One region of the Devosia sp. Micro-HW1 genome, then DNA from elsewhere that is predicted to be linked to it. Evidence: predicted binding sites of a transcription regulator. Region 1 holds the regulator's gene; the other holds the start of a gene.
The links. Region 1 encodes LexA, which represses DNA repair genes until DNA is damaged. Its sites were predicted from a motif close to TGTTCNNNNTGTGTTCNG; they were not measured.
Positions count from the first base shown of each region.

Region 2: the regulator LexA is predicted to act here: its motif matches at 4,092-4,109, upstream of MQW79_RS17325 (PA0069 family radical SAM protein).

Region 1 covers NZ_CP094375.1:520,306-526,234, reverse strand. The annotation lists gene trpD (anthranilate phosphoribosyltransferase) at 1-486, shown strand, start outside; gene trpC (indole-3-glycerol phosphate synthase TrpC) at 483-1,295, shown strand; gene moaC (cyclic pyranopterin monophosphate synthase MoaC) at 1,295-1,774, shown strand; gene MQW79_RS02400 (molybdopterin molybdotransferase MoeA) at 1,771-2,973, shown strand; gene lexA (transcriptional repressor LexA) at 3,091-3,807, shown strand; gene MQW79_RS02390 (IlvD/Edd family dehydratase) at 4,005-5,813, opposite strand.
Region 2 covers NZ_CP094375.1:3,594,655-3,600,583, reverse strand. The annotation lists gene MQW79_RS17345 (uracil-DNA glycosylase) at 1-323, shown strand, start outside; gene MQW79_RS17340 (MFS transporter) at 418-1,743, shown strand; gene moaB (molybdenum cofactor biosynthesis protein B) at 1,721-2,257, shown strand; gene MQW79_RS17330 (MDR family MFS transporter) at 2,316-3,797, opposite strand; gene MQW79_RS17325 (PA0069 family radical SAM protein) at 4,182-5,330, shown strand; gene MQW79_RS17320 (hypothetical protein) at 5,418-5,929, opposite strand, start outside.

The sequences.
Region 1 (5,929 bases):
GGACCCCAGTCCAACCCGGCCGGCGTGCGGCGATACCTGCTGGGCGTCTATTCCCAGCAATGGGTTGAGCCTGTCGCGGCAGCGCTGCTGGCCAACCGCGCCATCAAGGCCTGGGTGGTGCATTCGAGCGAGGGACTCGACGAGCTTTCCACCTCGGGCCCCAATTTCGTCGCCCAGATCGCCAATGGCGACCTGCGCAGCTTTGAAATCCATCCCGAACGCGTCGGCCTCAAGCTGACTGATCCCAAGGACCTGCTGGGTGGTGAGCCCGCCGACAATGCGGCCGCCATCGTGGCGCTGTTCGAGGGGGCGCCGGGCGCGTATCGTGACACCGTGCTGCTGAACGCCGGGGCGGCGCTGCTGGTGGCCGACAAGGTCGCGACCATCGAGGACGGCATTGCCCTGGCCCGCGAAACCATTGACACCGGCAAGGCGAAGGCGACGCTCGCCCGCCTCGTCGCCGTATCGAACGGACATGCATCATGAGCGATTTTCTCAAGCAGATCGAAATCTACAAGCGCGAAGAAATCGCCGCGGCCAAGAGCATGCGCCCCTGGGCGGAAGTCGTCGCCGAGGCTCACGACCAGCCGCCGCCCCGTGGATTTGTCAAAGCCATCAAGGACAAGCGCGCCCGGGGCGATTTTGCCCTCATCGCCGAGGTGAAGAAGGCCAGCCCGTCAAAAGGCCTGATCCGCCCCGATTTTCATCCGGCCGAGATCGCGCGCGCCTATGAAACGGCTGGCGCGGCATGCCTCTCCGTCCTTACCGACCGGCCCAGCTTCCAGGGTTCGCCAAGCTACCTGATTGAAGCCCGCGCCGCGACGAAACTGCCGGTGCTGCGCAAGGACTTCCTGTTCGAAACCTACCAGGTGGCGGAAGCCCGTTCCTGGGGCGCGGACTGCATCCTCATCATCCTCGCCGCCGTGGGCGACGACGTCGCCCGCTATCTGCTCGATGCCGCCGAAGAATGGGGCATGGACGCGCTGGTGGAAGTGCATGACCAGCTCGAGCTGGATCGGGCGCTGGCGCTCGATGCCAAGTTCATCGGCGTCAACAACCGCAACCTGCGCACCTTCGAGACGACGCTCGAAACCACGGTGAACCTCGCCGCCGGCGTGCCAGACGGCGTGCTGCTGGTGAGCGAGAGCGGCATTGTCACCTACGAGCAGGTCAAGATGCTCGACGAGCGGTGCAATGTCGGCACCTTCCTCGTCGGCGAGAGCCTGATGCGGCAGGACGACGTTGTCGCCGCCACCCGCACGCTGCTTATGGGCGCTCCGGAAGCGGTGCGCTGATGTCCGGCGGCCTCACCCATCTCAACGAGAAGGGCGAGGCCCATATCGTCGACATCGGTGACAAGGCCGTTACGCGTCGCAAGGCCGTGGCGCAAGCGCGGATTTCCGGCCAGGCGACGACAATCGCCAACATTCTTGGTGGGGGCCTCAAGAAGGGCGATGCGCTCGCAGTCGCCCGCGTCGCCGGGATCATGGCGGCCAAGAAAACCAGTGAGCTGATCCCTCTCTGCCATCCCATTCCGCTCACCAAGGTGAGTGTTGAAATCGAGGGCGATGGTCCCGGCTCAATTCTCATTCTCGCCACGGCCGAAACCACCGGCCAGACCGGGGTGGAAATGGAAGCGCTGACGGCTGCTTCCGTTACGGCGCTCACCCTCTACGACATGGCCAAGGCCATAGACCGGGCCATGGTCATTTCCGATCTCTGCCTCGTCGAAAAGTCCGGCGGCAAGTCGGGCGACTTTTTGCGCGCGCCATGAGTCTGCTCCCCGTCGATGATGCCCTGAGGGCCATCCTGGGACGAGTTTCCGCCCCCGAGGCGGAGCGCGTGTCCATTGCGGCGGCCCTTGGGCGGGTCCTGGCCGAACCTCTCGTGGCGCAGCACCACCAGCCACCTTTCGACGCCAGCGCCATGGACGGCTATGCCATGCGTGCTGCCGACGTCGCCGAGGGCTCCTGGCTCAATGTGGTCGGCACGTCGCAGGCCGGGGCCGGCTTTGCAGGAACGGTCGGTCACGGCCAGACAATCCGGATCTTCACCGGCGCGCCGGTTCCTGCAGGGGCCGACACCGTCATCATGCAGGAAGAGGCCGTGCGCGAAGGCGACCGTGTGCGGTTCACCGCCCCTGCCCGGCCTGGCCACAGCGTCAGGCCGAAGGGCAACGACTTTGCGACCGGCCAGGTGCTGGTGCCGGCTGGCACCCGCCTCACGCCGATGCAGATCGCGGTGGCGGCTGCGGCCAACGCGCCGGAGCTCGTCGTGGCAAGGCGTCCTCGGATCGGGCTTGTGGCAACCGGTGACGAACTCGTGCTCCCCGGCAGTGCATTGGGGCCGGACCAGATCGTCGCCTCCAACAGTTTCGGGCTCGGCGCCATGCTGGCGCCCTATGCGGAAGCGGTGACCGATCACGGCATTGTCCCTGATACTGTCGATGCGCTGCGCACCAGACTCGGCGCCGCCTTCGCCGACGAGCCGGATTTTCTCATCACCACCGGCGGCGCATCGGTGGGCGAGCATGACCTGGTTCAGGATGTGCTGGCAGAACTCGGCGTGACGCTGGATTTCTGGCGGATCAACATGCGCCCGGGCAAGCCACTGATGTTTGGCGTGCGCGGCAAGACTCTCGTGTTCGGACTGCCAGGCAATCCCGTCTCGGCCATGGTCACGGCACTCGTCTTCATCAAGCCGGCCCTGCGTGCCTTCCTGGGTCACGCCGAACCAGACGCGTTGCGTCTGCCGCTTGCGGGTCCCACGCCGCCCAACACCGCTCGCCGCCATTTCATGCGTGCCAAACTCGTTCATGGCGAGACGGGCCCTCTGGCCGAACCGATCAGCCAGACGGACAGCGGCCACACCTCGTCCCTGGCCTCCGCTGACCTGCTCATTGTCCAGCCTGAGCACGACCCCGGTCAGCCTGCCGGAACGCTTGTTGAAGTCAGTAGCATCGACGGATTCTGATCTACAATCGCGTTCATGTGAACCGTCCAGGCCCCGATCCGGCAGAGGGCATTGCAGAACATAACTGGAACATGTATGGTCGTTCCGTCTATGTTCCGATTCTGGACCGAGGGGCCGATGCTGACACGCAAACAACACGAGCTGCTGATGTTCATCCATGAAAGGATGAAGGAGAGCGGCATTCCCCCCAGCTTCGACGAAATGAAGGATGCCCTTGATCTGGCATCGAAATCCGGCATCCACAGGCTGATCACGGCGCTCGAGGAACGTGGCTTTATCCGCCGCCTGCCGAACCGTGCCCGGGCGCTGGAAGTGGTAAAGCTCCCTGACTCGATGAATCCATCGCTCGGCGGCCGCAAGGCACGCTTCGAGCCGGCGGTCATCGAGGGCAATCTGGGCAAGGTCGCGAGCCCCCCTGCCCGCGGTAATGCCGGTGGCGAGGACTATGCGCGGCCGGTCTCGATCCCGGTGATGGGCCGCATCGCGGCTGGTACCCCCATCGAGGCCATCCAGTCCCATTCCCATACTATTGCCGTGCCGCCCGAAATGCTCGGCGCCGGTGAACATTATGCCCTTGAAGTGCGCGGCGATTCCATGATCGACGCCGGCATTTTCGATGGCGATACCGTGCTCATCAAGAAGCAGGAACACGCCTCGACCGGCGAGATCATCGTTGCCCTGGTGGATGACGAGGAAGCGACCCTCAAGCGTCTCCGCCGCAAGGGCGATACGGTGGCGCTGGAGGCCGCGAACCCGGCCTACGAAACCCGCATCTTCCCGCCAGACCGGGTCAAGGTGCAGGGCCGCCTCGTTGGGCTTTTGCGCAAGTATTGACCCCTTTCCCCCCGGAAATTGGAAAAGGCCCGCCGACTGGCGGGCCTTTTGGTTTTTGGCTTGGGGAGTGACACCGTCACTGCGTTTGCATCGTCATTGCCGGACTTGTCCCGGCAATCCCACTTGTAGAGGCACTGACCACCGGGCCAAGCCCGGTGGCGACGTCTGGCCGGGTGTTCCCGCCTAGGCGGACATGCCTAGTGGTTGTCGCGCGGCAGGCCTTCGGTCTGAGCAATGCGCTGGTACTTTTCGGCGGGCTTGAGGATGGCGCCGTCGCCCAGCTGCCCGACGAGGCCACGCTGGATTTCCTGCCACGGGGTCTGGTGCCTGGGGAACTTGTAGCCCCCTTCCGCTTCCAGCGCCGCGCGGCGGTTGGCGATTTCCTCGGCCGAGATCAAGATGTCGGCTTCGCCCTTGTTAAGGTCGATGCGCACCCGGTCACCGGTCTTGAGGATGGCAAGGTTGCCACCGGCCGCCGCCTCAGGCGAGGCATTGAGGATCGAGGGCGAGCCTGACGTGCCCGACTGGCGGCCGTCACCGATACAGGCGAGTGAAGAGACGCCCTTCTTGATGAGGTAGGCCGGCGGCCGCATGTTGACCACTTCTGCAGCGCCCGGATAGCCGATCGGGCCAGCGCCGCGCATGAAGAGCAGCGTGTGCTCGTCGATCTCGAGAGCCGGGTCATCGATGCGGTTGTGATAGTCCTCGGGGCCGTCGAAGACCACAGCCTTGCCCTCGAACATGCCCGGATGGGCGGGATCGGAGAGATAGCGGTCACGGAACTCGGCCGAGATGACCGACGTCTTCATGATGGCATTGTCGAAAAGATTGCCGCGCAGCACGAGGAAGCCGGCTTCCTTCTTCAGCGGGTTGTCGAAATGCCGGATGACCTTGTCGTCTTCGATCGTGGTTGTGCGGCAGTTCTCGCCAATGGTCTTGCCGTTGACCGTGGGGGCGTTCTCATGAATGAGGCCCTGCGCCATCAGCTCGTTGACCACGGCGGGGACACCACCGGCATGGTAGTAGTCCTCACCCAGATATTCGCCAGCCGGCTGCAGGTTGACCAGCAGCGGCACCTTGTGACCGTGCTGCTGCCACTCATCGATGTTGAGATCGACGCCGATATGCTTGGCAATGGCGTTGATGTGGATCGGCGCGTTGGTTGAGCCGCCAATGGCGGAATTGACCACGATGGCGTTGAGGAAGTTTTCCTTGGTCAGGATGTCAGAGGGCTTGAGGTCCTCGTGCACCATTTCCACGGCGCGCTTGCCGGTGCGCCAGGCCATTTCCTGGCGGTCGCGATAGGGCGCGGGAATCGCGGCCGAACCGGGCAGCTGCATGCCGAGGGCTTCGGCCAGCGAGTTCATGGTCGAGGCCGTGCCCATGGTGTTGCAATAGCCGGTCGAGGGTGCGGAGGACGCCACCAGCTCGATGAACTTGGGATAGTCGATCTCGCCGGCGGCGAGCATCTGGCGGGCCTTCCAGACGATCGTGCCCGAACCGGTGCGCTCACCCTTGTGCCAGCCATTGAGCATGGGGCCGACCGAGAGGGCGATGGCCGGAATATTGACGGTGGCCGCACCCATCAGCATGGCCGGGGTCGTCTTGTCGCAACCGATGGTCAGCACCACGCCATCGAGCGGATAGCCGTAGAGAACTTCGACGAGACCGAGATAGGCAAGGTTCCGGTCGAGGCCGGCGGTGGGGCGCTTGCCGGTTTCCTGGATCGGATGGACCGGAAATTCGATGGCGATGCCGCCCGCTTCGCGAATGCCTTCGCGGACGCGCTCGGCCAGCACGATGTGATGACGGTTGCAGGGGCTGAGGTCAGAGCCGGTCTGGGCAATGCCGATGATGGGCTTGCCGGACTGCAGTTCTTCACGCGACACACCGAAATTCATGTAGCGCTCGAGATAGAGCGCGGTCATATCCGGATTGTCAGGGTTGTCGAACCATGCGCGCGAGCGCAGCTTGCGGCCGCCGGTGGCGCCATTGTTTGCAGTCATCTTGCCTGTTCCTTGCTGATCCGCCAGGTATGCGGAAGTGAGGGCCTTGGTTGCGCTGTTCTATCACGGTCTATGGCGCTGTGAATGGGTTACAGCCAAAAAATCATACAAATCGG
Region 2 (5,929 bases), 840 kb from region 1:
CCTGGCGTCCGCCCGGCAATCGCACGCCGACACCCGAAGAAATGGAACTTTGCCTGCCATTCCTGAACCGGCAGGTCGAACTGGTGGCGCCCAGATTGATCCTCACGCTTGGCGGCCCCGCCATGCAGACCGTGTTCAAGACCACCAACGGCATCATCAAGATGCGCGGTCGCTGGCAGGACGTGTCCATTGGGAGCCACAGCGTTGCGGCCCTGCCCACGCTGCACCCAGCCTATCTGCTCCGCAATCCGCCGGCCAAACAGCAAGCTTGGCGGGATCTTCTGAGTTTCAAGAGCCGGATGAACGAGCTGGGCCTGCCCTGACGCCAAAATCGGGGCTGGCCTGCGCGAAGCCAAGCGCTATGGTCGTGCGGAGTGATTTGCAACGTTTCGACCCCTAACGAAGGCCGATAGCACCATGGCTTCCGTCATCAAGATCTATGCCCTTTTCCTGGGCTCCGCCCTCCTGATGTTTGGAGGTGGCCTGCAGGGGCTGCTGCTCTCGGTGCGCGGCGCGGAGGAGAATTTTTCCCTCCTTGCGCTGGGTCTTATCGGCACTGGCTGGTCCGTGGGCTTTGTTGCCGGATCGCTATTCGTGCCGCTGATCGTGCGCAAAGCCGGTCATATCCGCGCCTTTTCGGTCATGGCGGCCATCGGCACCATCACCATCCTCCTGAACCTGCTCTGGATCAACGATGTCAGCTGGATCGTGCTGCGCGCGCTTTCAGGCTTCTGCTTTGCCGGCGCGGCGATGATCGTGGAAAGCTGGCTCAATGAAGTCGCCGACAACAAGAGCCGAGGCACGATCTTCTCGATCTACGTGACCATCAACATGGCCGCTTCGACGCTGGGCCAAATCGCCATGTCGATCACCGGCACGGCTGGCTACGTACCCTTCGTGATCGGCGCCATCAGCTTCATCTGCGCGGTGCTGCCCACCGCCCTCACATCGAGCCCGCAGCCGCGACCGCTACAATCGGCAAGGCTCGACCTCAAGCTGCTCTACAAGACGTCGCCCGTCGCAGTTATCGCGGCCTTTTCCTGTGGCATGGCCAATGGCGCCTTCGGCACCCTGGCGCCGGTCTACGGCTATGAGCAGGGACTGGATGCCGGCGGCATTGCCCTGTTGTTCGCCGTAGCCGCCATTCTTGGCGCCATTGCCCAGGTGCCCTTTGGCCGACTTTCGGACCGAATCGACCGTCGACTTGTGCTGATCGGCCTGTCCGGCTTTGCGGCCGTTGTGGGTGCCCTCACCGCCATCATCAATCCCTCGGCCGGCTGGGGCATGTACGTGCTCTTTGCCGCTTATGGCTTTGCCGCCAACCCCATCTATGCGGTGGCCGTGGCCCATGCCAACGACTTCGCCCGCGATGGGGATTTCGCCAAGATCGCCGGCGGCATGCTGCTTATTCTGGGCGTCGGTCTCGCTATCGGCCCGGCCCTGGCCTCTGTCATCATGGGTGCGTGGCACCCTGTGGGCCTTTTCCTGGTGACCGCCACGTTCCACGGCGCGCTGGCCGGCGCCGCCTATCTGCGCATGCGCGTCCGCAAGAGCGTCGATGTTGCCGGTCGTACTCCTTTCCAGCCCATGAGCGACAAGCAGGTCACGCCGGAGACCTTTGTTCTCGACCCGCGCGCTGATAGTGATGCCGACGAAGTTCCGGTGCAGCATGAACGTGCTGTCCCCGAAGAGCTGATCGAGACGCTGGAGCCAAACGAGAATGTTCAAGACAAGCCGGTTTGAGGATCGCGCATTCAAGCCGCTGTCCATCGCCGTCATTGCCATATCCGATACCAGGACGCTCGAGACCGATACCGGTGGCGCCTTGCTCAAATCGCTGCTGGAAGCGGATGGCCACAGTTGCTTTGAGCGGCAGGTGGTGCGCGACGACATCCAGCTTATTCGCGCCGCCGTGCAGGCCTATGTGGCCGAGCCCAATGTGGATGTCATCCTGACCACCGGCGGCACCGGCTTTTCGGGCCGCGACGTGACGCCGGAGGCGATCGAGCCGCTGTTCGACAAGCGGATGGAAGGCTTTTCTGTGCTGTTCCATCAATATTCCGCAACAACTGTAGGGACTTCGTCGCTGCAGTCGCGGGCCACGGCGGGGCTGATCGGCACCACGTTTGTCTTCTGCCTGCCCGGTTCGCGGGGGGCTTGCCGCGATGCCTGGGAGGGGATTTTGACCCACCAGCTCGACTACCGGCATAAGCCCTGCAACTTCGTCGAACTGATGCCCCGGCTCGCCGAACGCTGAAAACGGGAAGGGCGCCGGATTTCCCGGCGCCCCTCCTGGACCTTTCAGATGAACGGTTTCAGTGCCCGCCGCCATGAGCGGGGCCGCCGCCTTCGGGCTTGCGGATAAAGAAGGCCGCAAGCACCGCGAAGAGCGAGATGATGGCGCCGACGAGGAAAGCTGCGCGGATGCCGCCAGCAAGCGCTTCCACCGGATCGATGCCTTCGGCCGTCAGGGCCGCGGTGCGGATGGTCATCAGGGCGATGAACAGGGCAATGCCCGCCGCGCCGGCCAGCTGCTGGACCGAGCCCAGCACAGCCGAGGCGTGCGAGTAGAGCTCCATGCGCACCGAACCCATGGACGAGGTGAAGACCGGCGTGAAGATCAGCGCCAGGCCGACGCTCAGGACCACATGGCCCGCCAGCAGCGCCCAGGGCGAGGTGTCCTGCCCCACCATGGTCAGGGCCCAGAGCACGGCCGAGACCAGGATGGCACCCGGCACGGCCAGCACGGTCGGGCCGACCCGGTCATAGAGGCGGCCAACCACCGGCCCGAGAAGGCCCATGATGAGGCCACCGGGCAGCAGCAGCAGACCGGTCTGCAGGGTGTCCAGTCCCACGACATTCTGGGTGTAGATCGGCAGCAGGATGACCGTGCCGAACAGGGCCATCATGGCAATCAGCATCATCGAGACCGAGACGGTATAGTTGCGCGACTGGAAGACGCGCAGGTCCAGCAGGGCCTTGTCTTCGCGCTGCAGCACCAGCTGGCGCCAGACGAAGAGGGCCATGGCGACCACGCCGGCAGCGATCGGCGCCCAGAGCGGAATGGTCGACGGCTCGCCGGCATGGGCAAAACTCTCGCCAAAGCTGGACAAGCCATAAACCAGGCCGCCAAAGGCCAGCGCCGATAGCACCACCGAGAGATAGTCGAGCGGGGCATAGCGCGGATTGGAGACATTGCGGATGCGCAGGGCGCCCAGCACCAGCGCACCAATGGCGATGGGCAGGGTGAAGTAAAACATGAAGCGCCAGTCGAAATTGGCCAGGATGAACCCGCCAATGGTCGGGCCGATGGCCGGGGCCACCGACATGACGATGGAAATGTTGCCCATGGTCTTGCCGCGCGCCTCCGGGGGCACCAGCGTCATCACCGTGGTCATCAGCAGCGGCATCATCATGGCCGTGCCGACAGCCTGGATGACGCGCCCGACAATGAGCAGTTCCAGGCCAGGCGCCACCGCGCAGACCAGGGTACCTGCCGAGAAGATCGACATGGCCAGGAGGTAGATGGGACGCGTGTTGAGACGCTGCAGCAGGAAGCCAGTGATCGGGATCACCACGGCCATAGTCAAAAGGAAGGCCGTGGTCAGCCATTGTGCGGCGCTGGCGGCCACGCCCAAATCCGCCATCAGATGTGGGATGGCCACGCTCATGATGGTTTCGTTGAGAAACACCACAAAAGTGGAAACCAGCAGGATCGCGATGACCAGTCGGTTGCGGGCGGCGTTGTCAGGATGGTGCGGTGCGCTTTGGGGCACGGCATCCATTGTGGCTTCCATTGTCATCTTCAAATCCCTCATTCACGAACGGTGTGTCGCCCAAGCGACGGGGAGGACCGTCGACTTTCGACACGGGGTTTCCGAAAATTCTGCGACAGTCGGTGTCAGCAGAGAAAAATAGTCTGGTGCAGCGCCCCGCCAGTGACCCGGGACGGAAGCGTGCAGCGATTGGGGCAAGGCCAAAGAGCCATTTGGGGCCCGGTTCTCTACGCCCGCGAAAGGCCGGCGTAAAGTCTTGTAATGCATGGGCGCCATGCCGACATCCGTTGCAACAGGGACCCTTCCCATAATTCATGTTCTTGTTCTGTTCTCATCAACCTGATAACCTGTTCGAGCGTTTGGGGAATGTCGATTCCCTTCTGCGCAGAGTCAGGAGACAGGACCATGGCCCCCTATCAGGCCCCCTCTTTCGAAGCCCTTGAACGGCTGAGCCGCAGCCGCGATGCAGATCTGGCGCGCCGCGAGCTGATGCAGCCTGACCGGATTCGCGGGCGCGGTGCGCAGACCAACCGCTCGGGACGCTTCGAAACGCATCAGCGTGACAGCTTCGATGACGGCTGGGGCAATGTGGAGCCCATGCCGGTCTTTGAGACCGTTGAACATGTCGAACGCGCCAAAACCATCATCACCTCAAATGACAGTCCCGATGTGGGGTTCGAGCGCTCGATCAACGCCTATCGCGGCTGCGAGCATGGCTGTTCCTACTGCTTTGCGCGCCCGAGCCACGCTTTCCTCGGCCACTCGGCGGGGATCGATTTCGAGCGCGACATCTATGTGAAGACCAATGCGGTAGAGGCACTGCGCGCTGAGCTGGCGGCGAAGAACTATCGCCCCAAGCCCATTGCCATGGGCACCAATACCGACCCCTATCAGCCAGCCGAGCGCACGCATAAGCTGACGCGTGGCATTCTCGAGGTGATGCTGGAAACCAGACATCCTGTCATGATCACCACCAAGTCGGCCCTGATCACCCGCGATCTCGACATTCTCACCGAACTGGCAAAGCAGGGACTGGTGAAGGTGGCCATTTCCGTGACGTCGATGGATCACAAGCTGAGCCGCAAAATGGAGCCGCGCGCCTCCTCGCCGGCCCGCCGGCTCGAGGCCATCCGCTTGCTCTCGGAAGCGGGCATTCCTACTGCGATCTTCGCCTCGCCGATGATCCCGGCCATCAACGACATGGAGCTCGAACGCATTCTCGATGCCGGCAAGGCGCAGGGGGCGATCAGCGCTCAGATGATCCTCGTGCGCCTGCCCGGCGAAGTTCGCGACGTGTTCCGCGAATGGCTGCTGCGGCATTTCCCGGACCGGGTGCGGCATGTGCTCTCGCTGGTCCGCGATACGCGCGGCGGCCGCGACAATGACCCGCGCTTCGGCTCGCGCATGGTGGGCGAAGGTCCCTATGCGACGCTGCTGCGCCAGCGCTTTGAAAAGGCGCGCGAACGCCTCGGGCTTGAAGCCAAGCTGCCGCCATTGCGCGCCGACCTGTTCGAGGCGCCAAAGGTGGATAGTCCGCAGATGAGTTTGTTCTAGTCGTTGTAGCCAGACTTTCGGCCTTGACCGAAAAACCTGCGAGGTTGCTTCGGACCTTGCGACCTGCTCGTTGAAGTGGACCCAGGCTCAGGGCTCGAGGCGTTCGACGGTGATCCGCGTCGCATAGGTAACCGGCTCGGTATGAATGATCGCCGTGACGGTGGACTCGCGCAGCAGTCCCAGTTCGTAGTCGTAAATGGTATAGCCGTCTTCGGCCATCTGGATGCCATCGGCAATGGCGGCCTCGATCGTGGCTGAACTGTCGGTGCCGAGGGCGGCGTCGACCGTATAGGCCAGGCCGCGCAATTGGTCGGCCAGTGCCGCAGTTGCGACCGCCACATCGGCTGTTACCAGCCAGTCGATGATATATTCGCCGGTCTCGGCGTCATGGCCTCCGGCCACTTCGACGCTGGAAGGCTCCACCGCAAAATAGGTGAGACCTCCGATGGTTTCGATGGTGTTGAGCTCGCCATCGGCGCGGAAGGGAATGACGTAGGAGAGCCCCACTGTGTCCACGGCGCGCAGCACAGCCTTGGTCGGATCGGCAAAGACCGGCAGCGCCGCCTCGACGGCCGCGACGTTTTCCGGCCCGGTCAGAT